Regions from separate parts of the Vagococcus sp. QWL-13 genome, predicted to be linked through region 2. Evidence: a T-box and tRNA genes for the amino acid it is inferred to sense, from the RefSeq annotation. Region 2 holds a T-box; the other holds one or more tRNA genes.
The links. A T-box is a leader RNA that pairs with one kind of tRNA and senses whether it is charged. The one in region 2 lies ahead of serS (serine--tRNA ligase), so its partner is inferred to be a tRNA-Ser.
Positions count from the first base shown of each region.

Region 1: it has a tRNA-Ser gene. The T-box ahead of serS (serine--tRNA ligase) is inferred to sense a tRNA for this amino acid. The anticodon was not compared.

Region 1 is NZ_CM178746.1:1,236,250-1,251,767, reverse strand. Features, by position in the region: gene AC4PHI_RS05775 (ABC-2 transporter permease) at 1-468, opposite strand, end outside; gene AC4PHI_RS05770 (ABC transporter ATP-binding protein) at 465-1,328, opposite strand; gene AC4PHI_RS05765 (GntR family transcriptional regulator) at 1,325-1,705, opposite strand; gene AC4PHI_RS05760 (M20 metallopeptidase family protein) at 1,858-3,063, opposite strand; gene fucO (lactaldehyde reductase) at 3,316-4,467, opposite strand; gene AC4PHI_RS05750 (IS1182 family transposase) at 4,656-6,329, shown strand; tRNA gene AC4PHI_RS05745 (tRNA-Ser) at 6,719-6,808, opposite strand; gene AC4PHI_RS05740 (hypothetical protein) at 7,151-7,381, shown strand; gene AC4PHI_RS05735 (TraX family protein) at 7,709-8,530, shown strand; gene AC4PHI_RS05730 (DUF6366 family protein) at 8,829-9,020, shown strand; gene AC4PHI_RS05725 (xylulokinase) at 9,430-11,022, opposite strand; gene AC4PHI_RS05720 (FAD-dependent oxidoreductase) at 11,132-12,511, opposite strand; gene AC4PHI_RS05715 (hypothetical protein) at 12,515-13,024, opposite strand; gene AC4PHI_RS05710 (hydantoinase/oxoprolinase family protein) at 13,026-15,182, opposite strand; gene AC4PHI_RS05705 (hypothetical protein) at 15,198-15,518, opposite strand, start outside.
Region 2 is NZ_CM178746.1:62,451-77,968, reverse strand. Features, by position in the region: gene croR (response regulator transcription factor CroR) at 1-492, shown strand, start outside; gene AC4PHI_RS00355 (sensor histidine kinase) at 482-1,648, shown strand; gene AC4PHI_RS00350 (D-alanyl-D-alanine carboxypeptidase family protein) at 1,665-2,981, shown strand; T-box leader at 3,035-3,243, shown strand; gene serS (serine--tRNA ligase) at 3,299-4,573, shown strand; gene ald (alanine dehydrogenase) at 4,619-5,731, opposite strand; gene guaB (IMP dehydrogenase) at 5,888-7,375, opposite strand; gene AC4PHI_RS00330 (DUF1129 domain-containing protein) at 7,611-8,300, opposite strand; gene ychF (redox-regulated ATPase YchF) at 8,352-9,452, opposite strand; gene AC4PHI_RS00320 (DUF951 domain-containing protein) at 9,561-9,749, opposite strand; gene AC4PHI_RS00315 (ParB/RepB/Spo0J family partition protein) at 9,768-10,661, opposite strand; gene AC4PHI_RS00310 (ParA family protein) at 10,654-11,415, opposite strand; gene rsmG (16S rRNA (guanine(527)-N(7))-methyltransferase RsmG) at 11,519-12,238, opposite strand; gene AC4PHI_RS00300 (HdeD family acid-resistance protein) at 12,546-13,064, opposite strand; gene AC4PHI_RS00295 (glycoside hydrolase family 31 protein) at 13,163-15,403, opposite strand; gene AC4PHI_RS00290 (LacI family DNA-binding transcriptional regulator) at 15,484-15,518, opposite strand, start outside.

The sequences.
Region 1 (15,518 bases), 1.2 Mb from region 2:
TGTCACAAAGACACCTTTATCACCTAGAATAATATAAGACAAATAGTTTATTGCCAGTGACAGTAAAGAAATAAGAAAACAAGTGATTCCCAAATAAATCCCTTGAGTCATGGTGATAGAATGAAAGATATAAATATGAATGAAAATACCTATAAATAATATCAGGGTATTGAACAAACAAAATAAAACACCTAAACAATATTTTGCAAAAATAATTTCCCTTTTTGTTACGGGCATTGTCAATTGGATTTTGTCATAATTACTCAAACTATCTCTCTCAGAAGAAATTTGCAGCAAACTGGGGGAGATAATAAACGGAATATAGATGAACGCAGGCAAGATAAGTCCATAAAAATTTTGCATCAACAGCATTGATAAAATACAGACTGAAACATTTAACATCAGGCTCATACGATTTTTCCGGATAAATATATTTTGGTACACATCTTTTGTCATCACACCGATCATAATAACTGCTCCCCTTTCACCATAAAAAGCATGATATCTTCCAAAGTAGCATTCTCTACAACTAAATCTTTGATACTCTTTCTGAGATCATGTTTATTATGGACTAAAACATTATAAGCATATTCTCCTTCACGATATGCAACGATATCATTTTCATGCAGTGACTCAAACACATGTCTGCCGCACTTAACAATGCCGTAATTTTCTCTAATATCATCATAGCTCATAATAAACTTCATTTCTCCTTCGTGGATAAAACCGATATAATCAGCTATTTTATCTAAATCACTTGTGATATGACTTGACATCAAAATTGTATTTTCTTCATTTTCACTATACTCTTGAAGGATTTCCAAGATATCATTTCGAAAGATTGGATCCAGTCCACTTGTCGCTTCATCCAAAATAAGTAATTTTGTACTATGGCTAAACGCGACTGCAAATTCCAGTTTCATTTTCATTCCTCTGGAAAATTTTTTCAACTTTTTGTTTTTTGGAAGTTTAAATTCAGCCAGTAATTTCATATATTTTTCAGAGTCCCAACTTTTATAAATATTACTCATTATCTTTCCTATGATTGTCGGTGAAAATTCCAAGTCGAAATGGGTTTGATCAAAAATCACTGAAATATTTTCTTTGATTTCCTTTTGAAAACGGCTGATTTCTTTTCCGAAAAAATCTAAGCTATCATAACTCGCATTCGTTAATCCTAACATTGAATGAATCAACGTCGACTTACCAGCACCGTTTTCCCCGATCAAACCAAAAACGCTCCCTCTAGGAATAGTTAAATCTATTCCCTTTAATGAAAAATCTTTATAAGATTTTTTCAAGTTTTTTATGTCAACTGCGTTGCTCATTCCATTTCCTCCAAATACAATAGTTTTAATGTTTCAGTAAGTTCATCCATTGAAATACCGTTCTCTTTTGCAAGAGCTGTAGCATTTTCCAACAATCCCTCGATTCTTCTACGGTTTTCTTCTATGATAAAATCCTTATTCGTATCTGCTACAAAGGTACCTTTTGCCGGAACAGTTTCAATAAAACCATCATTCAAGAGTACCTCATAAGCTTTCTGGGTGGTGATGACACTAATATGTAAACTTTTCGCTAATTTCCTCATTGAAGGCAGCGGGTCACCAGCTTTTAGTTTTCCAGTCATGATCATCTCTTTAATTTGAGAGCAGATTTGTTCATAAATTGGTTTATCAATCGTGCTGCTGATAATTATTTCCAATTTAGCTATCCTCCTATTTCAACTTCAGTCTGTACTCATTCAACAAGTACAGTATATACAGATAAAATAAATCTGTCAAGAAGAACTTAAATTAAAATTAGGGTAAGAACAAAAAAGAAGTGCCGCTAGTACGGGCACTTCTTTTTGATCTTTTAATTGCTTTCCAGCCAGCTCAATGCTGCACCAGCATAAGCTGCCGCACCATAGGGTAAACACTCTTCATCCAATATTAACTTTGGATGGTGAACACTATGAATCGCACCTTTGCGCAAATCGCTGGCTGCCAACATCATCAATGCAGTCGGGATTTCATGAGAGACGTGGGCAAAATCTTCTGAACCCATGACGGGGATTTCTTGTTTGATTGGCGGAATATATCTTCCCTTTAAATAATTAGGCAGAGACTTTTGAAGATGTTTTGATAGGTCATCGTCTGTTTTAAAATATGGAGCCCCTGCAGGGAATTCCACATTTGCAGTACAGCGAAAAGCCTTTGCAATATTTTCCGAAATCTCAACAATTCTTTCCTTAATCAATTTTCTATGAGCTTCATCATAAGTACGAATCGTTCCGCCCATTGAAACTGAGTCCGGAATGACATTAGATGTTTCTCCGCCACTTATTTCCCCTACCGTTAAAGATACGATGGCATTAGGAGGCAAATCTCTGGACTGAATGGTATTCAGTCCATTGTGGATGGCACTCATAGGAATCAAAGGATCCGAAGTCAAATATGGGGTTGAGCCGTGTCCGCCTTTGCCTTGAAGAGTAATTTTGAACCAATCGACTGAAGCCATGGTCGGACCGCCTTCTGACACAATCACCGTCCCGGAAACAAAGGGAACAGCGGGCATCACATGAATCATCACTGCTGCATCAGGTGCGGGATTTTCCAAAACTCCATGAGCAATCATGTCGCGTGCACCTTTCATGATTTCTTCTCCCGGTTGAAACATTAATTTGACAAGTCCCGGAATTTCTTTTTCATGTTTTTTTAGAATTTTCGCCGCTGCCAACAGCATCGTTGTGTGCATATCATGGCCGCACGCGTGCATTCTGCCATCGATTTTAGATTTATATGATAAATCATTATCTTCCAGTATCGGCAAAGCATCCATATCGGCCCGAAGCATGAAAACTTTTCCTTTTCCTGTCCCCACTGTTGTTGTCAACCCAGCTTGTCCCACATGTTGAATCTTAGCATAGCCCATCTCTTTCAACTTACTTTCGACGAACTCTCGTGTATTAAGCAAATCAAGACCGAGCTCAGGATTTTCGTGAAGATGTCTTCTGTTATGAATCATTTCATCTTTCATCGCCAAAGCTTCATTCAAAATATCTTTTTCCAGCAACACCATCTAAATAACCTCCAGTAATTATTATGATTGAGAAATTAAAAATAACCCGTTCGTATACTGTTTATTTTAAAACTATTTTGGTGCCAATGACAAGTTTTATTCCTGTGATTGATTCGTCCCATCCGTCAATCAGGCATTAATATTTTTCAAAAAACAAAACAGTAACAAAAAACTAGGGAAATATTTTCTCCCTAGTTTATCAAAATCTTATGGCTTCAAAAAAATCTCTTTACTTATGCTGCAAAGTTTTTATTATAGTAGTGACTGATAAAGTTCAACAATCTCTGCTACGTTAGTATCTCTAGGATTCCCGCCTGTGCACACATCTGCCAAAGCATCTTTTGCAATTTGTTCCACATCTTCGGCTTTAAATCCTACTTCCGTTAATGTTGTTGGGATGCCTACATCAACACCTAGTTGACGAACAGCGTTTACAGCAGCTTCTCTAGCTTCTTCTAATGACATCCCTTCCACACCGGATACTCCCATTGCTGTAGCAATGTCGCGGTATTTTTCTCCAGTGAATTCTTTATTATAATCCATGACTGTCGGTAATAAAATCGCATTTGCCACACCATGGGGCGTATCATACCATGCACCAAGAGGATGAGCCATGCCATGAACCAAACCTAAGCCCACATTGGAAAAGCCCATACCAGCGATATATTGACCTAATGCCATATCTTCTCTTCCAGTGAGGTCTCCATTGACAGAATCTCTCAAAGAGCGTGCGATAATCTCAATCGCCTTGATGTGAAGCATGTCTGACATTTCCCAAGCACCTTTAGTTATGTAGCCTTCGATTGCATGGGTCAAAGCATCCATCCCTGTGGCTGCTGCTAAATCTTTTGGCATACCCAACATCATTTCACTGTCCACAAACGCAACAATTGGAATATCATGAACATCTACACACACGAATTTACGTTTTTTTACTTCATCTGTAATAACATAGTTGATAGTGACTTCTGCCGCAGTACCAGATGTAGTAGGTACTGCCAAAAGTGGAACAGAAGGATTTTTTGTAGGTGCAACTCCTTCGAGACTGACGATATCATCGAATTCTGGATTCGCAACAACGATTCCGATGGCTTTGGCAGTATCTATCGGCGAGCCTCCGCCAATTGCTAAAATATAATCTGCTCCTGATATTTTATAAGCATCTATTCCCTCTTTAACAACGCTTACAGTTGGATTAGGAACAGTTTTATCAAAAATTTCATAAGACAAGTCATTATCACTTAATAATTGGGTAATTTTTTTTACCAATCTTGCTTTAACCAGTCCTTCATCTGTCACAATAAAAGCTTTTTTAAATCCTCGTGCCTCTACTTCTTCTGGAATATGAGCGATTGCTCCAGCCCCAAAGTAAGAGGTTTCATTTAAAATCATTCGGTTTGCCATATTTAATAACTTCCTTTCATGTGAATAAAATCACTTATGTTTTTATAAAAAGAGGTTGACCCATAAGTCCTCATTCAATGCAAAAAGGAACGAAATCTTTTTATGATTTTGTTCCTTTTTTTAGCGATAAAAATAGCACTTCCTTGTATAATTAAAGTACCAACCATAACCAAAAGGGAGTGCTATCTATGTACAAAGATTATAACATGAATCAAGTCACTTTATCACTAGATTTAGAAATTTATTTGGAAAAGGGTGACATCGCTTTTGCAATCAATGAACTTGTAGAAAGCATGCCAGAAAAAGCCTTCTCGGTTTTTGACCATCAGATGGGTGCAACCTCTTATCATCCTAAAATGATGTTGAAGTTGATTTTGTGCGGTTACACGCAGTCTGTTTTTTCTGGCAGAAGAATTGAAGCGCTAGCTAAAGACAGTATTCGCGCTCGCTGGCTGACACAATCCCAGCAACCCAATTTTAGAACGATTAATCGGTTTCGTGTACATCCTCAGATGCAAGTGTTATTAGAAGAATGCTTTATTCAATTCCGAAACCTTTTGGTTTCCCAGAATCTTATCGAAACAGATGCCATCTTTATTGACGGTACTAAGTTAGAAGCCAATGCCAATAAATACACATTTGTCTGGAAAAAAAGCATTGAAAAGTATGAAGCTAAGTTGACAGAGAAATCAAAAGAGATTTATCAACAACTCGTGAAGGAAACCATCATTCCTTCTATTTGTGATGAAGACAAAGACCTTTCAGACAAAGAGTTTTCAAAAATCATCACGGCATTAGAAACAAGTGTAGAAAATTTGACTCAAGAAATTGAGACCTCTGACTGCGCTAAAAAACGAAAACAACTACGCTCTCAACGAAAGGCACCTAAACAAGCCTTGAAGCAATTCTCTGATTTTAAAGAACGTCAGTCACGGTATGTCCGTCAAAAAGCTATTTTAGGTGAGAGAAATAGTTACTCCAAAACAGATCACGATGCCACTTTTATGAGAATGAAAGAGGATCATATGCGCAATGGGCAACTAAAAGCAGGTTACAATGTCCAAATTGCGACCAATCAACAATATGTCCTAGCTTATGACATCTTTCCGAATCCTACGGATACGAGAACTTTAGTTCCTTTTTTACGGACCATAGAAAATACCTATTTTGATTTACCCGACTATATTGTGGCAGATGCCGGTTATGGTAGTGAAGAAAACTATGAAACTATTGTGGATGGCTTTGAAAAAACACCTTTGATAACCTATGGGATGTACCGCAAAGAGAAAAAGAGAAGTTTTAAAAAGAATCGTTTTAATCCTTTGAATTGGCGGTATGATGAGTTAAGAGATACCTATTTATGTCCCATTGACCGTGAGGTCCCGTTTAAACGTTATGCCAATCGTATAGATAACTATGGCTACCAACGACAATTAAAAATATACGAATGTCTTTCTTGTGAAAACTGCCCAGTTCGTTCTCAATGTACCAAAGCGAAGTCGGGTCGTAATAGAATGATTCAAAAAAACGGCAATTGGGACTATTTTAAAGCTTACGTTCAGACACTTCTGAAAGACGAACGAACAGGCAAATTATATGGTCAAAGAAAAATAGACGTAGAACCAGCCTTCGGAAATCTGAAGGCTAATTTAGGCTTCACTCGATTTTCAGTAAGAGGTAAAGATAAGGTGAGAAACGAATTAGGTTTTGCATTTATGGCGGTTAATCTGAGAAAGTTAACTGCCTATCAGCGGAAGAACCTCTTAAATAAACAAAAAAATAAGGGAACCAAAATCTTTTTATTGATTTTGGTTCCCTTTTTACTATTTTTGAGACTTATGGGTCAGCCTCCTTTATTCTAACATAGATAATCTTCTCTTGGTACTATGCCAAAAGCTTTTGCCAAGTCATGCAAATTCTGATCGGTGATGGTGATATTCACACTTTACAATTTTTAAAGATAATTATTTAAATTTGCTAAAGTTCAACACAACACTTTTTAACTTGTTCATGTAGTCATTCACTTTAATTTTAATTATTGTTTTCTTATATTCCAATGTTGAGATTGTAATATTATGAAAATACTAGCGTTTCCATTTGTTTAAAAAGATACTTGGAGATTATTCTTTTTAATCTCTCTGGTTATTCATAATGTAGGGTGAAATTTGCTAAATCCAAAACAAAAAAGTTAATAAACGTCTAGACGATATTGATCGTGCGAGAGTTTAAACAACTTTTTGATATAATAAAATGGAAAGTAAGGGATTTGAACCCTTGCGCCGGTTGCCCGACCTAACGGTTTTCGAGACCGTCCCCTTCAGCCAAACTTGGGTAACTTTCCATATTAACAACGATAAAATTATAAACTGAAACATTAACACCATTTGGGAATTCATTTAAAGTAAATAATAAGCAATATCTGGATTAGGTAGTACTTGATTATTATAATCCCTCCATGTTAAGAAAACAATTATTTTTTATCTTGAAATATCTATTTCGATGATTATACTAGCATGACAGTCCAGTACAAATACATCTCAGCTACTAAATTAAATCATTGTAGAATCTTTATCCAATTTTCAAATACAAATAAATTCATTCAAACACGGAGCGTACCTCGTCCGCAACTTTTAGCTCATTTCAATTCTTTTTGGTATAATTTTACTGAAAGCGAGGTGGTAAAATGGCTCTTATTAAACTATTGAAAATGACTGACAACTCCACAAAGGAAATTGATGATGTCACAAAGGTAATCATTAGAAATTCCCAAGGCAGTATCGAAATCATAGACGCAATTGATATGCTGGATTACCTGAACGACCCGGAGGTGAAAAGTATTTCTGTTCATCACAAGAATGGAACAATTAGTAAATTTTCGATGGATGTCTGGAAAATAACTACCATTAAAAATTAAAACTAACAAAATTTTAACTTTGCTTAAAGCACAGGCAATGTTGTCCATTATTTACCACGACAACAAGGCCTGTTTTTAATTTTTTTGACTTTCTTTGGTTCAAATAAAACGGCTTATTCTCCATGATTTCTTAGACATCAATATTGTTCGTAGCTTGTTGTCCTACCTAACAATTTCACTAATTATGAAACATAGTTTATAAAAAAGTCTAGGTTGTCAGCAATTAATAACTTTTCTTAGCATTTATATGACAATCTTGTAACTTGCTAAACAAAATAATATCACTTAAAATGAACATCGTGATTTTTTTAAGAAAGGAAATTTAAAATGATTAAAAATAAAATCGGGCTCACTGGCAACCAAATTAAAATTATCGGGATTATCCTGATGACCTTGAATCACTTAAGTATTTTGCTCTTCGGCGTCATAGAAAAATACCCTATGCTTGAGCTGGTCGCCAGTATTGCTGGCCCTTCAGTAGGACTTACATTCATCTTTTTAAGCGTTGAAGGGTATTATTATACAAGAAATAAAAAAGGATATTTGCGTAATCTTTTAATAGGATTTTGGATCGTAGAGTTGGCAAAGTTTTTGATGATTACTTTCCTTCCATTAAGTCAAGCCATGCAAGAAATGATGTTTTTTAACATTTTTGGTGGGATTTTCCAAGCTGTTCTCTCCATGTATTTGTTTGATTGTCTGAGAGCTTCTTGGTTCGAAAAAAATTGGTTGAAAGTTTTCGGTTTCAGTTCAGCACTTCTGCTTGTTTTAACATCGTCATTCAGTTTTATGGTGATTATTAATTTTTCACCTGAACTAGCTATGATTCTTAATAGCATTTTACCAATCATTGTTGAAGGGGCTCCAGTCTTTCCGATATTTGGGTTGCTATTATATATCACAAGAAATAAAAAATGGATGCAAGCATTAATCGCTGCTCTTGTTATCTTGCCCACTTCATTACCGGACTTGATCAACAACGGTATCAGCGGAGGTTACTGGCCTGCTTTACTGTTTTTTGTCTTCTTTTTCTTGTACAATGGTCAGAGGGGAGAAGGGCCTAATAAGTATTTCTTCTACACCTACTACCCTGCTCATATCGTATTATTTATTTTTTTGAATACTTTTGTAATTTCCAAAATGTTCTAGTCGGAAATTTTTATAGGGTAGAATACTTTCACAAGAACTGGTTTTGGATTTCAAATCAGTCTTACGATTTTTCTGGTCACCAGTGTATCCTGCAAAACAAAAACATCCCTGATCATCTTATGTTGAACAGGGATGTTATTTATTCTTCTATACGATTGTTAAAATTTATCTGACTTTTTCTGACTGATCCAACAACATGATTTGATTCCCACTTCGCCGGACACTAAAAAGTCAGGCAACTCATTGCGGTCAACCACATATGCTATAATGTACTTAACATCAGAGGAGGCGCTGAGTAATGAAAAGGAAAGAGAATCCTGAAGAAAAAAGAAGGAAGCTGATCACAAAAGAGCAAAGAAAGAATCCTTTAGGAACCTTAAAAGATGCTCATGATCAATCGAAAATTGGAGATTTTAGAAGCGGAAGCTGGAAAACAACCCTGGTTATCATCATCATTCTCTTAATAATTGCCTACTTCTTAGTTAGATGAAATAGCTGTCATGATATAAAATAATCCTTAGCAATTTCAACAGCTGCCATGTCAAAAAGCCTTTTTTACATTTTTATTATGTTATATATGTACCTTCCTCAATAAGTATATTTTTTTGGGTTTTAGTCTCTAAAAAGAAGCCATATGAAAGTCATTTGAGATTTTATTTTCCAGATATTTAATCAAACAGACTTTTCAGACTGGATGATTTTCTCTGACAAGTTTGATTTGAAGAATAAATTTTTATGATTAATTAAAGCAAATTGTTGATAAGATTTTCAATATAAAATTTCCATCTTTAAAGATATTTTCTACGAATCCCAACAGCCGTGCTCTTATTCAATCTCTATCATTTAATTTTAATAACCTCCTCTATAATGAAAAGCTCATCACAGAGGAGGTTATTCTTTTATTTAAAATCTTCAACAGCTTGCCGTTCTGTCGTAAGTGCAGCAATAAAATGACCGTAATATCGGTCAAATCCCAGCATGTCTTCTTTCGCTGGAAGAACCTTTTCACTAAGCTCTTTCGAAAATACATGGTCATTCAGATACTCTGCAAGTGAAATTTTTTGATTAATATAGGACGCAAGCAAGGCAATCCCCCACGCTCCACCCTCACTGGCTGTTGCCATCACAGCAACCGGTGTTTTCAAGGCACCTGAAAGCAGAGGCTGTACCACTCCTTTTTTCTTAAACATCCCTCCGTGGCCGACAAATTGATCGATTTCCACACCTTCATTACTCAAAATTTCAATTCCTTTTCTGACAGTACAAAAAGCAGAAAGTAAATGAGAACGCATAAAGTTAGCCAAGTTGAAATTAGCATTTGGCAAACGTACTAAAAGCGGTCTGCCCTCATTTAGTTCAAAGATATTTTCACCTGCGTAAAATCCATAACTTAAAATACCGCCGCAGTCCGAATCACCTAGCATAGCTTCAGCAAATAAAATATCATATAGCTGACTTTTCTCCACACTGATACCACAACGTTCCTGCATTTCAGCAAACAGTTCCACCCAAGCATCGATTTCTGATGAGCAATTATTAGCATGAATCATCGCCACACTCTCGCCGCTAGGTGTCGTTACATGATCAATTTCAGGGTACCAGTTACTTAGCTCTTTTTCCAAAACATTCATGGAAAAAATCGACGTTCCAACTGAAATATTTCCCGTACGGACCGCAACACTGTTAGTGGCCACCATTCCTGTACCGGCATCTCCTTCCGGCGGACAAAACGGGATACCTGAAACCAAGCGGCCTGTCTGGTCCAAAAGCTTGCTGCCTTCGGGCGTTAACGTTCCCGCTTGAGTTCCCGCCGTCAATACTTTAGGAAATATATGTCGGTGTGTCGTCTCCAATCCTTTTTGTTTCAATAAAGAGTCAAAACTATCAACCATTGTCTGATGGTAATCTTTGATTTCTGAATCAATCGGAAACATTCCCGAGGCATCTCCAACGCCTAAAACTTTTTCACCAGTCAACTGCCAGTGAACATAACCTGATAAGGTGGTTAAATAATCTACTTTCCCCACATGAGATTCTTGATTCAAAACAGCTTGGTAAAAATGAGCCACGCTCCATCTCTGGGGAATATTAAATTGGAATAAGTTGCTCAGCTCATGACTCGCCTGTTCAGTTGTCGAATTGCGCCATGTTCTAAAAGGAACCAACAGCTCCCCTTTTTCATCAAAAGCCATGTAACCATGCATCATCCCGCTGACGCCGATAGATGCTAAGCTGGTGATAGTTGTGTCATATTTTTTTTCAACATCTTCAACCAAACGGCGATAACAGGTTTGTACGCCTTGCCACACTTTTTCTAATGCATAAGTCCAATGACCGTCAATCAGCTCATTTTCCCATAAAAAACTGCCTTGTCCCACAACTTTAAAATTTGAATCAATCAGTGCTGCTTTGATTCGAGTGGAACCTAATTCGATTCCCAATACTCCACGACCAGCTTCAATTTCACCTTTTATCCTTTGTTTATTTTCCATTGTCAACTGCTCCTTAGTGATTTTACAAAAAAACTAACCAAACTTAGCAAAATAATCTAGGTTGGTTAGTTCTTACAAAAATACGATGTTTAAAAAGTGACCAAAATCTTTACTTTATTTCTAAGATTGCACCATTTTTGAGAAGTTTTTCGCGGACAACAGCAACATCCACTTCTTTTGGTGCAATTTTTTGTTTTGAAGCCATTGCTGCTCCAGTCCCTGCGCCTTCACCCACAGCCATACAAGTCGGCATCACACGGGAAGAACCAAAGACGACTGGATCCACACTGATACATCTGCCGCTGTACATTAAATTAGAGATATCACGACTGACAGTAGCACCGTAAGTAATGCCGTAAGGATCGGCCAATGATTTAATAATGGTCGAATCCCCAGACCCACTATGGATATCAATGATGTAGGACCCTAGAGCAATCGTATCTTCCGGTACAACTGCATTCACCGCATCTTCTTCTACAATCATCTGTTCACCGATAAAGCGGCGTGTTTCTCTTATGCCCAAGAAAGGTGCAATGGAAGAAAGATAAATATCTTGGAAACCTGGCACGTGTTCTTTCAACATGTCGATCAATGGTAGAATCTGCAAATGAGAGTCAATTTCTCCACGGCTTAAATCTGCCACATTTGTTCCGTCAAAATTTAAAATCCGAATACAGTTTAAAGCAATGTACCCGTCCTTAGGCAAGTTGATATAAATAATCGTGTCTCGGTCAATTGGGCACTTACCTTCTGCACGCAGTCTGGTAATCGTTTTTCTTAAGCCCACCATGACATGATTTGGACTGGCACTTAGGAACTCCGGAGTATAGCCGGGACGAATTTTCATTGAGTCTCCATGAACTAATTCATCTGGATTTTCTTTTAAATAATCCATGAACTGATCAATATCAAAACCGCCTACTGTAAACATCAATGTCGGAGGCTGTGTCTCTCCGTTTGCATACTGGCCTTGTTCAAATTCCGCTCCTGCCATATATGCAACATCCCCATCACCGGTCGCATCCACATAAACATCAGCGATGATTTCAGTTTCTTGACCTTTTCCTTTAACTATTACTGAGGTAATTTCTCCGTCTTCTACATTTGTCTCAATAATTTCTGAATGAAGAAGCAAATTAACGCCATATTCTTTTACCTTTTCAAAAAGGACGATTTTCATCAGATTAGGATCGACTACTGTGGTTGAGTTATGCAGGGGACATTCGCGATGGCCAAAACTGCCGTCTAATTCAATTAAACGGTCCACAATTTCTTGTGCCAGACCACCTGTAACTGTACGCCCTTGTGCATCCAGGAAAGCAAGCAGCGGTAAACCAATTGTCATGTTTCCGCCGATAAACCCCTGACGGTCAACCAATAAAGTTTCTGCTCCTTCTTTTGCAGAAGCAATTGCTGCTCCAATCCCGCCAGAACCTGCTCCCAACACCACAACATCTGTTTTTATTACATTTCGTTTCGATTTATTCATCTTTTAATCTCTCCATTTATTTTGAATTTGATAGGCAAAATCATTTGCTGCCAATTCTGATAGTTGAATCAAACTGCTGCTTTTTTTAAAAGGTCCCCACTTTATTGTTTCAAGCTGATAATACTCACGATAATTGATTGGCTGTTCTTGCTCAAGAATATGATATAACTCATGCAACAATATAAAGGATGGTACATCCTGAGTAAACGCCAAGTTCAATGAATCAATATTTTCTTGATACAAAAACAATTCTTTAGACTTTGGTTGATACTCACCGTAAACTGTTGTCCCACCATAACTCCGACTGGATTTTTTTATCAGACGAATGTTTCTTTCTAAAAAACAAGTCATCACATCCGCCGGATTGTCAATCATCTTTATTTTTTTTCTCACCTGAGAACTTATCTGATGGGCAGCATCTAAAATTTTAGGAATCTCTGTTGAAGGTATTTTATCAAACAAGATATCTCTTCGCAGCTGTTCCCATTGAAAAGTTTTAAAGGCTTTGTCCATCTTAACCTCTTTGGTTCTCGGCAGTCAGAGTACAAATGACGATCAGCTCAGGATTACCGGTCATCCCTTTCAACTCTGCATCAGCCAAAGCTAAAATTTGTCCAGCATCTTTCATTCCCGATAAGTCGATAATTCGCGGACCGTTTAAAATAAAGATATTTGGGATTTCAGCACCGCCATCACCGTAAACGATATTTTCATTGATTAGTTTTTCAAGGGTGTTTTTCCACTGGGAAGCCTGAGTGGTCACAACTTTTCCGTTCATCCGCTGCAAACGGATAACACCGTCCACATCCACCACCCGGACAGGATAATTAGTCTTTTTAAAAAATAAAAATTGTTTTGTTTCGATTTGGGTCGTCGCCACAGTATAGTACTCATTTTTTGCTGCGATTTTGATTTTACTTACAGGTTGTTTTGTATTTTCTGCGACTAATTCGATGATTTCTTGTTCTGATTTTTTCAAACTGCCTAGTGTTTTAGAACGCAATTCTGTTGCTCCTGTGGCAATTGCCCGCAGTTTATTTTGTTGCGTATCAATTTCCACCAATACCTCGATAGATTCTTCCGTTGCACCTGAGTTGATTGCTAGTTGAATTGCCTCTTTACGGATTTCCATGATGTCTTGTTCGCTTGGATTTGTCACCGTACGCTCGACCATATCTCTAACCATCGCCAAAGCAACACCAATTGGTGAAATAACTGAAGCATTTTCAGCTACCTTGCTTTCCACTCCCAAGACTTCCCCTAGATGTCCTACAACAGCTGACGCACCGCCACCCCCTCCAACAAGGGTAATCGCATCGTGTTCCAAACCATAATCCTTCATGATTTTTTTAACTACTTCGCCATTCCGTTTAGCAGACAAATCCAGTGCATGCCTAGCAGTTTCTTCAACAGTCATTCCCATATTTTTCGCTAAAGGTTCCCAGGCTTTTTTTGCTGCTTCAACGTTTCCGCGAGCGTAGTCCCCTTCTCCGATATAGCCGCAAATATTGGCAGCACCTGTTAAGGTCAGTGCAAATTTTTTGCCATTGGCACATTGGATATAGCCGTAAGTTGGATCTCCCGGCAAAGGTGAAACTTCTTTAAACACCGGCTGATCGATTTCTTCTGTTTCGGCAAACACTTCATACTTTAAATTAGCGATATGGGCACTTCTCGGTCCAACATCTACTACTTTTCCATTCTGAGTTTTCAGCATACTGCCGCCGCCTATCCCCACAGTTCTCACGTCTAAAGAACTTAAATAGGTTTTGTGCCCGCCGATTGACGCATATTTTAATACAACATTTCCGTCTTTCACACAAGAAATATCTGTACTTGTTCCTCCCACTTCTAAAAAGATACCGTCTGTCAATTTTTCATACATCAAGGCTCCGGCAACACCTGCCGACGGACCTGACAAAATTGTCAGTATCGGACGAGTTCTGACCTCATCAATGGTCATGACACCCCCATCACAACGCATAATCATCAAAGGAGAAGTGATACGCGCTTTTTTTATACTGTCTTCTGTCATGTCGGCTGTTTCAATCATACGGGGTAAAATACTAGCATTAACTACTGCTGTACGTGTCCTAACCTTCAAACCATACAGTTTCGAAACGTCATGACCTGTTGTTGTTGGAAAGCCTTGCGACTCTGCTACATCTGCGATAAGCAGTTCATTTTCCGGATTGTCGACACTAAACGCTTCCGTTGCCACAACGGAGGTGATGTCTTCTTTTCTAAATTGATCCAGTGCGGCATGAATTTGTTTTTCCAGCGGCTCTTTGCTGTTTAGAAACTGATTGCTTGTTTTCAAAAATTTATCTTCAGCAATTTCGATTTTCCCCATATTGGTATCAATCTTTGCCTTTAAGCCTTCTATACCGTTTCCAACTGTGACAATACCAACTGGGGAAACATCTCCCTCCAGCAGAGCATTTGTTGCTTGTGTCGTCCCATGGGCTATGAAGCTGACTTCTTCTGCTGAAATCCGATGTTCTTCCATTAATTTTTTTAAGGACTGAACGATTCCTTCACTAACACCATACTCAGAATCATGAGTAGTAGGTACTTTAACTTGTCCTACTAACTCGAATGTTTCATAATTTACTGCGACAGCATCAGTGAACGTGCCACCAACGTCAATTCCTACTCGATACTTTGCCATCTTCTCACCTCAAAGTTATTTGAAATATATAAATGTTAAAATTATGACTGATACAATCGTTAAAATCCAATTAGGCAATTGAATTTTATTCGTTAAAGAAACAGGGTCCATTCCCACATAATTTGCTGTCCAAACTACTTGCGTGGACGTTGGACAAGATTGAGTCGGCCATCTGAATGCAGCATAAAACACTGCTGACAAGGCTGCCACGGGAACCACATTAATCGCCAACATACTTGCAGCCAGCCCTGCTCCCAAACCCTGAAGATTGAAAGGTCCGCGGTACAGGCCTAAAGGACTTAACAGACACACCATAACAATCAGACCAACTGCAGT
Region 2 (15,518 bases):
TTGCGCAAGGAGTCCCAAATTCCTATCATCATGCTGACGGCAAAAATAACCGATATGGATAAAATCCAAGGACTTGTCGCCGGAGCGGATGATTATGTCACAAAGCCTTTTAATCCTCTTGAAGTGATGGCCCGAATCAAATCTTTATTAAGAAGAACACACATGCAAATCACAACGGATACTCCGGATATTTTAGAAGTGGGACCCTTAATCATAAAAAAAGATTCCCATGAGGTGATGACAGAAAACGGTGTCGATATCCAATTAACTGCTTTAGAGTTTGGGATTTTGCACCTTTTAGCCAGTCACCCTAACCGGGTCTTCAGTGCGGAAGAAATTTTCGAACGGGTCTGGCAGCAGGAGAGTCTGGTGTCAGCCAAAACGGTGATGGTTCATGTCAGCCATCTGCGAGACAAAATCGAAACAGCCACCGGCGGAGAAAAAGTCATTGAAACGGTTTGGGGAGTGGGCTATAAAATAAATGAAAACTAATAGACAGCAGGCGACCAGAATCCGTTTGACGTCAAAAGAAAAAAGCGAGCTGGTCCTTGAAGCCATCGTCACAATTATTTTGCTCATCCTGCTAAACATTGCTATTTTGGCTGTCAGCCGCCTGATTATTGACGGCAGCCAGGATTTGACGGATATTATCTATGGGTTTAAAGAAGTCTTATTTGAGAAATTTCTTAATACGGCAGTCTACTCTTTAGGAAAAGTGGCAATGTTTTTTTTAATCATCATTGATATCTTCGTCTTGTTGTGGCGGTTGGTGCGGCGTTACCGGCAAATGCAGCTGCGTCACATCATCACAGAGCTTCACTATATCGCAGACGGTAATTACGATCACAGAATTCCTTTCAAACTGAAAGGGGATCTTGGCAAAGTGGTTTCCAGCGTGAACGGCCTGGTCAATAGCACGGTCAAGGCCATGGAAGAAGAGCGGAGAATCGAAAAATCAAAGGATGAACTGATTACTAACATCAGCCATGACATCCGGACACCTCTGACTTCTATTATCGGTTATTTAGGATTAATCGAAGAAGGACGTTACCAGTCGGAAGCCGAATTGCTTCGTTACACTAATACTGCTTATTCAAAAGCCAAACAAATGAAAATTTTAGTAGATGATTTATTCGAATATACAAAAGTCCGGCAGAAAAATACCCAGCTGAATATTATTACCTTCGATCTTCATCAGTTGATGGAACAACTGGTTATTGACTTCGAATTAGAAGCAGAGAAGAAGGAAATGACCATCGATGTAATTTGTACTCCCACGCCTTTCATCATGGAGGGAGATACGGAAAAATTAGTCCGGGTATTCAACAATTTGATTATAAACGCGTTTAAGTATGGACGAGATGGGGATCAAATTATTCTGATGGCTGAGAAAATAGGCTCCGAAGCGGTTATCACTGTTAAAAATAACGGTTCTACCATCCCCCAAGAAGCGCTGAATCTAGTTTTTGAGCGTTTTTACCGTGTGGAATCTTCTCGTTCCCAGGAAACCGGAGGCACAGGTTTAGGTTTAGCGATTACACAAAGCATTATTGTTTTACATGGCGGCTATATTTATGTAAAATCAGATAATGGCTGGACTTCATTCGTTATTCATTTGCCTATTGAAAGCCCCGCCGATAATAGCTGAACAGAAGGAGATTTTCATGAAAAAGCGGCACTCTGTCCAATCGATATTAATTTTTAGCTTATTGTTTCTTTTGTTTTTTTTCATCCCGCAAACAGCTGAGGCTTCGGAAGACGACACGGGGTTTTCAGTGGATGCTTCTGCGGCAATTGCCATCGATGCAGACACAGGAAATATTTTTTATGCACACAATGCTGATGAAGCACTGCCCATTGCTTCGACCACAAAACTGCTGACCATGTACTTGATCTTGGAGGCCATCGACAACGGCAGTTTATCCTGGGATGAAGAAATCGTCATTTCACAGCACTTGGAAGAATTAAGCCATAATATTACTTTATCCAATGTTTTTTTATTTGAAAATTACCCGTACACTGTGAGAGATTTGTTCATTGCAACTGAAAAAGTTTCCGCTAATGCAGCGGCAGTAGCTCTAGCAGAAAAAATAGCCGGCAGCGAACCAGCTTTTGTGGAATTGATGCGGGCAAAATTAGACTCTTGGGGTATCAAAAGCGGCTATATCATTTCCGCTTCCGGTATCAACAACGATGATGCTTTAGGTAAAATTTTCCCGGGCAGTCAACCCGGAGAGGAAAACTTGATGTCTGCTAAAGATTTAGCCATTGTTGCTTTTCATTTGTTAAACGACTTTCCAGAAGTTTTAGAATATACGTCAAAAAAATCTGACATTTTTGCGGCGGGCACTGAATTTGAAACCATTTTGGTGGGAACCAACCAGCTGCTTGAAGGGCAAAAATTTCATAAAGAAGGGGTCGATGGACTGAAAACCGGCACCACTGATCTGGCCGGCACTTGTTTTGTCGGCACCATTGCCAAAAACGACCGGCGGATAATCACAGTCATTCTTAATGTGGAAACTTTTGAAGAAGATACCGGGAAACGTTTCACCGAAACCGCCCGCTTGATGGATCATGCACTGGATGACTGGGAATACAGTTTGCTTTATGCTAAAGATTCGCCGATTTCTTCTGTTGGCGATGTCCCAGTCAAAAACGGCAGACAGGACACGGTGTCATTGAGATTAGAGAATGATATTTTTGCGTGGGTCAACAAAGCCCAGCCTGACGAATTAGCCGTCCGCTTTGAACTTGACCCGTCAAGCACTGACATTGATGGGAGTTTACAGGCTCCTATCGAAGAAGGCGAACTTATCGGCACTCTCTTGATCGAAAGTCCCAGTCATTCCCTAGACACTGTTTTTTTACCTGATCAAACATTGACTGCTGAAGTATACGCGGACCGTACCATCGAACTGCTCCCTTGGTATCTCAAAGTCTGGCAATCAATACAAAATTTTTTTGAAAATCTCTTTTGACAAGATTTGACAAGATTCCGAGCCTTCGCTATACTTTAAACATCAGAAATAAGAACTCTTTGCGAGAATAGTACTGTTTTGTTTTTTTCAAGAGAATTAGCGGCTGGTGAAAGCTAATAGAAAACAAGCAAGAATCCGCCTCGCTAAAAAGAAAGTGAAGAAATAATTCATTTCGGCGTTGGCCGTTATCCAACATGACAAGTGCAGTATCAAGATACTGAATTTGGGTGGTACCGCGAATTAATTGCAGTTCGTCCCAAGAGCCGAGGCTCTTAGGGCGGACTTTTTATTTTTAAATTTTTTAAGGAGGAACAGCCATGTTAGATATAAAAAACATTCGCAACAATTTTGAGGAAGTCAAGAAAAAACTGAAAACCAGAGGAGTCGATCCGCAACAGCTGGATGACTATTTGGCGTTAGATAAACAGCGGCGCCAACTAATCGTTGAAACAGAAGAAAAAAAGAAAAACCGTAACAAAGTATCACAAGAAATCGCACAACTAAAAAAACAAAAAGAAGATGCCCAAGAAAAAATCAAAGAGATGCAACTAGTAGGAGAAGAAATCAAAACGCTTGATGATTCTCTTCATCAAGTTGATGAAAAAATCCAGGCCATTGCTTCCGGCTTGCCAAACCTTCCCCATGACAGTGTCCCTGTTGGGGAAGACGAGGATGCAAACATGGAAGTACGCCGTTGGGGCGAGCCGAAACAATTCGATTTTGACATCAAAGCTCACTGGGATTTAGGTGAGGATCTGGATATTTTAGATTTTGAAAGAGGGGCAAAAGTTTCCGGGAGCCGTTTCCTTTATTACAAAGGCCTTGGTGCCCGTTTAGAGCGCGCCTTAATCAATTTTATGATCGATATCCATGTCGGCGAGCACGGATACACAGAATTGCTGACGCCGAATTTAGTGAACAGTGCATCAATGTACGGCACAGGACAATTTCCAAAATTCACTGAAGATGTTTTCCAAATTGAAGGAGAGGACCTGACATTAATCCCTACTTCTGAGGTCCCTTTGACTAATTATTATCGCGGAGAAATCATCCCAGGCGAACTTCTGCCTCAATACTTTACTGCTTTCAGCCCGTGTTACCGTTCCGAGGCAGGCAGTGCCGGAAGAGACACCCGTGGATTGATTCGTCTCCATCAATTCAACAAAGTGGAGATGGTGAAATTCACTGACCAAGAATCTTCTTATGATGAATTGGAAAAGATGACACAAAATGCCGAGACAATCTTGCAAAGATTGAATCTGCCTTACCGTGTCCTTGCCTTATCCACTGGAGATATGGGCTTCTCAGCTGCCAAAACATATGATTTGGAAGTTTGGGTCCCAAGCCAAAATATGTATCGTGAAATCAGCTCTTGCTCTAACTGTACTGATTTTCAAGCCCGGCGCAGTAAGATTCGCTACCGTGATAGTGAAGGCAATTTAAAATTGGCACACACTTTAAATGGTTCTGGACTTGCGGTCGGCCGTACGGTTGTCGGTATTTTAGAAAATTATCAAAATGAAGACGGCAGTATCACGATTCCTGAAGCACTGGTCCCATATATGGGCGGTGTCACTAAAATAACTAAATAAGCGAAAACAAAAGGTCGAGAAGAAAAAATCCATCTCGACCTTTTGTTATATCAATTCAGTTAAATGCGTATAGTTTCTGCCTTGATCCTCCGCTACTTCCTTGATGGTCAAAATCCCATCAAGCATATTCACACCTTTGTAAATCGCAGGATTATCTTTTGCCGCCTGGACAACGCCTTTATTCGCAATTTCCAAAGCATAAGGCAGTGTGCTGTTCGTCAATGCCAATGTTGACGTACGAGGAACTGCCCCCGGCATGTTAGGCACTGCATAGTGGATTACCCCGTGTTTCAAGTAAGTCGGCCGGTCATGAGAACCTATCTTGTCAGTCGTTTCAAAAACTCCCCCTTGGTCGACTGCAATGTCGACTACCACTGACCCAGGCCGCATGCTCTTTATCATCTCTTCTGAAACAAGTCTCGGTGCCCGGCGTCCGGGAACTAAAACTGCCCCAATGACCAAATCTGATTCTGTCACCGCTTTTTGAATCGTATATGGATTAGATATCAGCGTTTGAATGCTGTTGCCGAAAATATTTTCCAGTTCAGCCAAGCGGGCAGGATTGATATCTAAAATCGTCACTCTCGCCCCTAAACCGATGGCGACTTTTGCAGCGTTCAATCCGGAAACACCCCCGCCGATGATTGCAACTTTCCCGCGTTCCACTCCCGGGACCCCTGCCAGAAGAATGCCTGAACCTCCGTTGGTTTTTTGCAAATATTGTGTTCCTATTTGAGTGGCCATCCGTCCCGCTACTTCTGACATTGGTGTCAAAAGAGGAAGACTGCCATTTTTTAATTGCACGGTTTCATAAGCCACAGCGGTCACTTGCCTTGCCATCAATTCCCCAGTTAAATCAACAGCCGGTGCCAAATGCAAATAAGTAAACAATATCAAACCTTTTCTTAAATAGTCGTATTCTTTCACATCTGGTTCTTTGACTTTTATTACCATTTCGGATTCCCAAACACTTGGCACGTTTTCAGTCACTGTTGCTCCTGCCTGACGGTACTCCTCATCAGAAAAACCTGACTCCAACCCCGCATTGTTTTCAACTAGCACTTCATGTCCTGCTTTAATCAGTGTCATTGCTCCGGCAGGTGTTACTGCCACCCGGTCTTCGTTATTTTTAATCTCTCTAGGCACACCTATTTTCATGTTTTTTGCTTCCTTTCTAAAAAAATCAGCATCTTACCTTATAGTTATACTACAAAAATCGTCCCATGACTATCATTGTGAGGGTATTTTTCTCATCATTTTTTCATCAAAAAGCCCTTGAAAGCCGACAAACGGCTTTCAAGGGCTTTTAAAATTTTATTGGCTTTCGATTGAGTAGTTCGGTGCTTCTTTAGTGATTTGAATATCATGAGGGTGAGATTCTCTCAATCCGGCACCGCTCATCTGAATAAATTGCGCATTATCACGCAGCTGCGCCAAGTCGGCTGCGCCCACATAGCCCATACCGGCTCTTAAACCGCCAACCATTTGAAAGACGATGTCTGCAATAGAGCCTTTGTAAGCCACACGGCCTTCAATACCTTCGGGAACCAATTTATTGGCTTCGTTTGTTCCTCCTTGGAAGTAACGGTCGCTGGAACCTTTTTCCATCGCAGCCAGAGAACCCATCCCGCGATAAGCTTTGAAACGTCTCCCTTGGAAAATTTCGAATTCTCCTGGAGATTCATCCGTCCCAGCCAGCATACTGCCCAGCATAACCACGTGACCCCCTGCAGCTAAAGCCTTAACGATATCTCCTGAGAATTTGATACCGCCGTCAGCAATAATGGTCTTGCCATATTTTCTGGCAATTGAGGCTGCATCATAAATCGCAGTCAGTTGAGGCACGCCCACACCAGCTACCACACGGGTCGTACAAATCGAACCAGGTCCGATTCCTACCTTGACCACGTCTGCTCCCGCTTCATACAATGCTTTCGTTCCTTCAGCAGTTGCCACATTCCCTACAATCAATGTAGCTTCAGGGAAATGATCGCGGATCTCTCTGATTTTCCGCAATACTCCTGCACTGTGTCCGTGAGCAGTGTCGATGACGATGGCGTCTGCTCCTGCTTTTAATAGAGCTGTCGCCCGTTCAAACGTGTCACTTGTCACACCTACAGCTGCCGCTGCCAGCAGACGGCCGTGTTCATCTTTTGCGGCGTAAGGAAATTCAATCACCTTCTCGATATCCTTGATTGTGATCAATCCGCTTAAACGATACTCATCATCCACGATCGGGAGTTTTTCTATTTTATATTTTTGCAGTGTTTTCTCTGCATCCTTTAATGAAGTTCCCACAGGTGCCGTCACTAGATTTTCTTTTGTCATCACTTCATCAATGTCTACACTGTAATCTGTAATAAATCGCAAGTCACGATTAGTTAAAATACCCACGAGCTTCCGGTTATCTAAAGTGTCTACTATTGGGACTCCGCTGATACGGTAGCGGGACATCAGTTCCTCGGCCTCTTTCACCGTATGATCCGGAGTTAAGAAAAACGGATCAATGATCACGCCGCTTTCTGAACGCTTCACCTTACGTACTTCATCGGCTTGAGCATCAATCGACATATTTTTATGAATGACACCCAGACCGCCTTGACGTGCCATGGCAATGGCCATTTTACTTTCAGTCACAGTGTCCATACTGGCACTCATAAAAGGGATATTCAGATGCAGATTTTTGGCCAATTTGATTTTAAGATCTACTTCATTTGGTAGCACATGACTTTCTGCAGGAACCAATAAAACATCATCAAAAGTATAACCCTTTTTTACAAACTTTGTTTCCCAATTAGACATTATTGTTCGCCACTCCCTAACTTGTTTTTTATCTATTAAAGTACCAAATCCAGCCTCATAAGTCAATGAATCAACGATTTTCTCATCACCTTTTAAACAAACTCATTTCCTGTCTGCAGATTTTTTGGCTGTTCATTAACCCTGAAAAAAATCAACATCAAACTTTCGGCGATTAATGACTAGTTCATTCTCAAAAAAAAAGACACCAACTCAACAAAAGTTAGTGTCAAAATAATCAGCGGCTAAACAAGCTGCCGGTGATATTGAATTTTTTCCTGATGTACCAGCGTACCAGAAACGCTCCGCCCCCGACAATCACGTAGATGACCGGATCAAGAATAGGGTTGAGTTGGAGAGGAATAAAGACTGTTCCCATAAATACAACCATCCACCCCAGTGTAATCCCTGCCATCAGCAACATTGATTTTATTATGCCCGGTTTTTTAGCGTTAGCATCTGCTGTGCCATTGGAATGATAGACATACTTGCCGATCAAATAGAACGCTGCTCCACCGGAAAAGGAACCCATAATCAATGTAGTTATCCCATATTGCTGAGCACCATCCGTTTTGCTGATCAACGGCATCACACCTGAAATCAGCCCTAGAAAACCTAATAACATTAGGGAATTATCTAACCATAATTCTTTGAAATGCATTTTTTTTGCAGGTTCAGGTGCCGCCAAGATATACTCTGTTCTTTCCGATACCGTTCCAAATAGTTGTCTTGCTGTTTGTCCAGTTCTTTGCCCTTCTACCAACAAGGGCAGCATCTCAGCTAAAGCAGCAACTTTTTTCTCTTCTGTTAAATTTGCCAGATTAAGTGCTTTTTTCAAATCAAAAATATACTGTTGATTTTTTTTGGTCAGCTGTTCTTCTAACTCTCGATTTTGCTTCACAAGTTCTCTTAATTCTTGTGTCTCCAAAGAAATCCCTCCACAAATGACAGACTTGTATTTTCATACCGGATAAAACTATTATACATTAAATCGGAACAACATGATATCGCCGTCTTGAACGACGTATTCTTTTCCTTCTAAACGCACGCGACCAGCCTCTTTCGCTGCCAGCATATTGCCGTATTTTTTTAAATCTTCGAAAGAAACGGTCTCGGCACGGATAAACCCTTTTTCAAAATCAGTATGGATAATGCCGGCACACTGGGGCGCCTTCATTCCTTTTTTAAATGTCCATGCCCGGACTTCTTGTTCGCCGGCGGTAAAATAGGTTGCATAGCCTAACAAATCATAAGACGCACGAATCAGCTGATCCAGACCAGATTCTTCAATGCCCAAGGCTTCTAAAAATTCGCCCCGGTCTTCAGTATCCAACTCGGCAATTTCTTCTTCTGCGCTGGCACAGACGATGATCACTTTCGCTTTTTCTGATGCTGCAATTTCTTTGACCACTTGCACATGCTGATTGCTGTCCGGGTCGGAAACATCTTCTTCTGCAACATTAGCCACATATAAAACCGGTTTGGAAGTTAGTAAAAACATTCCTTTTACAATCGGCGCTTCATCATCCGTCCATTCCAGGGAGCGGACCGGACTGCCGGACTCCAGTGCCGGTTTGATTTTTTCCAAAACGGCCAACTCAGCCACAGCTTCTTTGTCCTTCGTTTTTGCTACCTTTGCCACCCGGCTGTAACGCTTCTCTACTGATTCCAGATCGGCCAGGACTAATTCTAAATTGATGGTTTCTATATCTGATCGAGGATCAACTTGTCCATCAACATGAGTGATGTTTTCATCATCGAAACAACGCACCACATGACAAATGGCATCCACCTGACGGATGTGACTTAAAAACTGATTGCCCAGTCCTTCGCCCTTGCTTGCTCCTTTAACAATTCCTGCAATATCAGTAAATTCAAACGTGGCCGGAACGGTCTTTTTAGGCTTGACTAATTTTGTCAGCTCTTCTAAACGGCCGTCTGGGACTTCCACCATCCCCACATTCGGATCGATTGTGGCAAAAGGATAATTGGCAGCTTCCACTCCTGCTTTTGTTATCGCATTAAAAAGAGTCGATTTTCCAACGTTCGGCAAACCAACTATTCCAGCGGTTAATGACATAAAACTTCACTCTTTCATCTTTAATTTGGCAAGATAAAAGGAGAGTCACGGCTCTCCCTTTCCTCTTATAGGTCCGATATCCTTGATTTTTTTTAAAAATCTAACAGATCATTTTTCTTCTTTTTTTACTAACACACGCTTCATCTTTTTTTCAAATTCACGGCGGGGCATCATCACTATATGCCGGCATTTTTCACAGCGGATTTTGATATCCATGCCCATACGGATGATTTCCCAACTGTTTGTCTGACAAGCATGAGGTTTTTTCATTTCTACGATATCCCCTAAACCGTACATACAGCTTTCCTCCCTCGTTTATTCATCAAAGGATATTTCTAAAATATCCAAAATCCTTGTCAAATCGTCTTTTGACAAGTATTCAATCTCGATTTTTCCCTTGCCGCCTTTTTCCTGAATGTTGACTGATGTGCCAAACTTGTCCATCAGACGTTCTTCACTTTCGGAAATATAATACGGCTTGATAACTTTTCTAGTAATCACCGTCTTGGTCTTGGGTTTACCGTCGTCACTGTTTAAATCATTGACTAGTTTTTCCAATTGCCGGACTGTCAAATGCTCGTCCATGACTTTATTTGCAATCGGAACGATTTGACGTTCATCTTTTAATCCTAACAATGTACGGGCGATACCCATGGAAATTTTCTCGTCTTGCAATAACTCTTTAACGGCTTCCGGCAGGGAAAGCAAGCGAAGATAGTTGGCAATGTAAGGCCGACTTTTCCCTAATTTTTCTGCCAGGTCCGACTGGGTCAAATCTAAATTGGTCATCAGCATCTCGTAGGCTTCTGCTTCTTCCAAAGCGTTTAAGTCTTCTCTTTGCAAGTTTTCCAACACAGCTATTTGCATCATCGCTGCTTCATCAAATTCACGGACGATCGCCGGAATCGTTTCTTTCTTTGCTATTTTGGACGCCCTGAATCTTCTCTCTCCAGCAATTATCTCGTAGCCTTTCACATCAGACTTACGAACGATGATAGGCTGAAAGACGCCTGACTGTTCAATGGAGCTGGCAAGTTCCTTCAACCCTTCTTCATCAAAGGTTTTACGAGGCTGATAAGGATTGGGGCGCAACTCTGAAAGCTTGATTTCTACAATCTGCTCTTTTTGCACATCTACTTCTTCAAAATTAGAAAAGTCCTGAAATAAAGCATCTATTCCCCGACCTAAACCTTTACTGTTTTTACTCATGAGCTAACACTTCCTTTGCTAAGGCAAGATACGTTTCAGCACCACGGGAACGAAGGTCATAGTCGATGATAGGCAATCCATGACTAGGAGCTTCAGATAATCTGACATTTCTTGGGATAATAGTATCATATACTCGTTCTCTAAAATATTTACGAACTTCTTCCACTACTTCTGAACCCAAATTTGTACGTGCATCATACATTGTCAGCAGTACCCCTTCGATTCGCAAGTCTGGATTGAAATGTTTTTGAACTAACCTGATCGTGTTCAACAACTGACTTAACCCCTCTAGGGCATAGTACTCGCACTGGACAGGAATCAAAATCGAATCACTCACAGTAAAGGCATTAATCGTCAAATGTCCTAGAGATGGTGGACAGTCTATCAAAATATAATCGTACTCTTCACGAATATCCTTCAAGGCTGTTTTTAACCGAGATTCTCTGGCCATCATCGGAGTAAGCTCAATTTCTGCTCCTGCCAACTGGATGGTTGCAGGCACAACATCTAGATTGTCTCTAGTTGTCGGATGGACGACATTTTCAACAGGTTCTTCATTTACCAAAACATCGTAAATATCCTTGCTGACATCAGATTTTCTGATACCCATCCCGCTCGTTGCATTTCCTTGAGCATCTATATCTATAATCAGCACTCTCTTACCATAATATGCAAGACATGCACCCAGATTTACTGTTGTTGTTGTTTTCCCAACGCCACCTTTTTGATTAGCCACTGAGATAATCCGTGCCATAGTCTTTCCTCCGATTCTTCTCACACTTAATTTATCTTTTCCGCCTCTACGTCAACGTTCCTATTATAGCATAAGTTTTTCAATATTTCTTTATAATCCTTCATTAAACTAGGGGCTGTTTGTTAGGCGTTCCCGGCTTTCTAGGATACTTCTTCGGTGTCTCTTTTTTCTTTTGAATCACCACTAGATTACGTGTATCTTCTGCCCCGGGAAGCACCACTTCGATTTCCTCGATAAATTTCCCCCCAAGTAAACTAAGGGCTTTACGTGCCTCCGTGATTTCCTCTTCACTCTTCATCGCTTTCAAAGCGACAAAATATCCCTCTTTCTTTACCAGAGGCAGACATAATTCCGCCAGTACATTCAGTCGGGCAACGGCTCGGGCAGTGACCAGATCGAAAGACTCGCGAAATTCTTTGTTTTTTCCAAAAGTTTCCGCGCGGTCATGGTATAAAAACACATCAGATAAATTCAGTTTCTCCACAAGTTCTGCCAGAAATTTTATCCGTTTATTTAAAGAGTCCACAATCGTCACCTTTAATTCGGGGAAAGCAATTTTTAACGGAATGCTGGGAAATCCTGCTCCTGCACCCACATCGCAAAGACTCAGCTTTTCATGAAAAGCCTCCTTGGCAGAAACCAGCATCAGCGAATCAAAAAAATGTTTTAAATACACTTCTTGTTTTTCGGTAATAGCCGTCAGGTTGATTTTTTTATTCCAATCCACTAGCAAATCAAAATAAAGTTCGTATTGCCGCATTTGCTCGTCAGTCAAAGCAATGCCGTAATCTTTCAGTTTTCTTTGAAACTCTTCAGGTGTCATAGTAATCCTCTTTCGCTAGTTATTTTGTCTTAACTTTATCTTATCCTTACGCCAAGTTCAATAGTAGAGACAGAATATCTTTCATTCATTTTCAGTTAAATTGTGAGATTGTTATTTTATAGGTATCATAACAAAATTTTAAAAAAATGTTAGTTATTTGCATTTCTCGGAAGAAAAATTTTAGTTTTTAAAGTATGCAATACAAAAATCAGCAAATCAAATAAAACTGCACAAACTCTCCATTAAAAGAGTCCATGCAGTTTCAGATAGTGCCTTTCTCTTTAGTAAAACACTTGCCAGCCTAGTTTCAAAATGCCGCCACGATATAATTGATACCAGTAATCATGAAATAAAAACCAACTAAAAAAGCTAAAGTAAAGGCGGAAACCAAAGGATTAAACATCAATACAAATCCTAAAATAATTCCTATTATATTTGCAGCTACTGTAAACCAATAAAATGGTTTGCTGATTAGTTTAAAAACTTTTGCTACAGACAATTCTCCCACAGAATCTGCAATGAACCACACCGCAAAAAAATAAGGAAGCAAAGAGACACTAACACCAATATTGAATAATAAAAGTACCCCCATAATCAAATCCAAAACACCAAGGACAATCAAAATTTTTGATTTATATCCAATGTAAGTCTTCATTTTGTTCCTGATGATCAGTTCAAAAATCCCCTTTGATATTGCGGTCACACCAAACACCACTACTACTGCAATCAAGCTTCCTTCCGGATTACCAAAAGACATCAACGAAACAAGGATAAATAGAATGCCGATGATCAAGTAACCCCAATTAAAGTCATTTTCTCTCCCCATCATTCTCAGCTCCTTCTTCTTATACCTCTATTCTATCTCTTTTAAGACTTTTTGTTAAAAAATAGCTTTTATAAATTATAATTGTCCCTATAATAATACTATTTACTATCTTTGTATTCCTCCTGCAAGTAAATAATTTCAAATAAACGATCACTAAGCTCCGGTTCTAATTTATTCAGTATGGACATTTTTTTAGTAAATGATGTTTCTTCATTTAGTTCTGTCCACAACTGATTTTTAAGATTGTATTCTATTTCGGCTCTATCAAGACATTCAAATAACCATTCACTATGGAGTGGAGAAACAGCCATATCCCTATTGAATGCGATTTCTTGCTCCCTATTTTCCAATAGAATATCATCTTCATTCATATGATGGAAACAGATACGGTGTTGACGATTCTTTGGAAAAATTTCAGTGTCTCCTGAAATACTCAATTTTATTTTGTGTTTTTCCCAATTCAAATCGATACGAGTCTTTGCCCGTTTATCCTCAGCATCTTCTATTAATTCAAAAGTATTTGATGCTCCAGGGAAAATATGCCAATCAATTGTTTCAGGTAAATCTGTCCCTGTTAAATTTGGCTGAGAATCCAAAGGCAAAATTCCACCTTCTTTTACAAAAACAGGCATATCTTCTGTTTTTCTGTATACATTAATCTGAGTCTGTCCTGCATACTTTGCATTTGTGAAGAAATCATACCATGTCCCTTCTGGTAACCATACATCGACTTTTGCTGTTTTGAATACCGTGTTTGTTTTTTCTGTAATGGGAGCAATCATTAATTCTGTACCAAAAAAATATTGATTTGATACATGGTAGCTACTTTCTTCCATAGGATAATGATAATACATAGGTGTTATTAATGGGATTCCTTCTTCGTGAGTTTTTACATTCATAGTATACAAATATGGCAGTAACTCATGTCGTAGATGCAAAAAACGTTTCATTATATCACAAGTTTTACTAGAATATCGCCATGGTTCTTTTCCACTAAACAAACTCGATGAGCTATGGAGACGATTAATAGGGCTGAATACACCAAATTGAACCCATCGTAAAGCTAACTCTTCATCATGATACCCATTCATATGTCCACCAATATCATGACTCCACCAAGTATAGCCGATATTTGAAGCTGTACTAGTAAAATACGGTTGGAAAGCCAAGGAGTCCCAAGTAATAATAGTATCTCCTGAGAAACCAACTGGATAGCGGTGACTTCCAGGTCCGGCGTATCGGGATAAAATAATATCATTCTCATTTTTTCTAGAAATATCTTGATAATGGTAATAATTTAATAACCACAAAGGGTCTATCTCAGACATTTTCCCTTTAATCCCCTGCTGCCAATCAATCCACCAAAAATCAACACCCTGCTTCTCCAGCTCATGGTGCACATCTTTGAAATACGCTTCGCGAAATACAGGATTGGAAATATCAAACAAAGCCGGTTGCTCCAGTTCTTGATTTAATCCCATTCGTTTTGCAACTTTTGGATATACTTCTTCAAAAGCCCGTATTCCATCAGCGGGATGAACATTTAAGGTAACCTTTAATCCTTTTTCATGTAATTTTTTCATAAATCGTTCTGGTGATGGAAAAAGATTTTTATTCCAAGTATAGCCTGTCCAACTACTTCCGAAACGTGGAGGGATATCAGTAAGATGCCAATCCATATCAATCACACTAACGGATAAAGGAACACCTTCTTTTTCGAATCGCTCCACTAATTCTAGGTAGGATTTTTCCGAGTATTTCCAAAACCGGCTCCACCAATTTCCTAAGGCGTAGCGAGGTAACAGTGGTGTTTTACCTGTCAAATGATAAAAATCCTTTAGGGCACCAAAGTAATCTCTGCCATGACCAAAAAAGTATAAGTCGATTTCTTCATCTGGGCGTAAAGTCGGATGCCCTTTCTCCAATAAAAAGCTTTCTGAATCATCTAATACAGCAAACCCGTTTTTGCTGATAATGCCTTCCTCTAATTCGATTGCCCCATTAATGTAGTCTAATGTTTGTCTCGTTCCTTTTAAAGTCTCATATTTTTCTCCATAGTACCAACGGTTACCGTAGGCAGAAAAGTTGTTCCGTGTATCAATAAAAAGATTTTTAGGAGAGAACTCCCCTTTTTTATAATGTACATGAACTGCATCTGTAATAATTTCCAATTGCTCATCATCTTCAATTACTTCAAAAACTGGAGGAGCAAATTGACGGTTTTGAACTATTTTAGTTTTTCCGTCTTCAAAATATCCGTTTTCTGAATACTCAAGTCTAATTAATTGATTGGTTAAAACAGTGATACGGTATTTTTGTCCTTGAAACACATTTTTCATATATATATTCAACCCTTTATTATTTTTATAATTTAATAATTTGGAAAAGAATAAGGCTCTTTAAAAGGGTCTCTTATTCGTTATTTTAATTTTAAAACTGATTTTCTGCTAATCA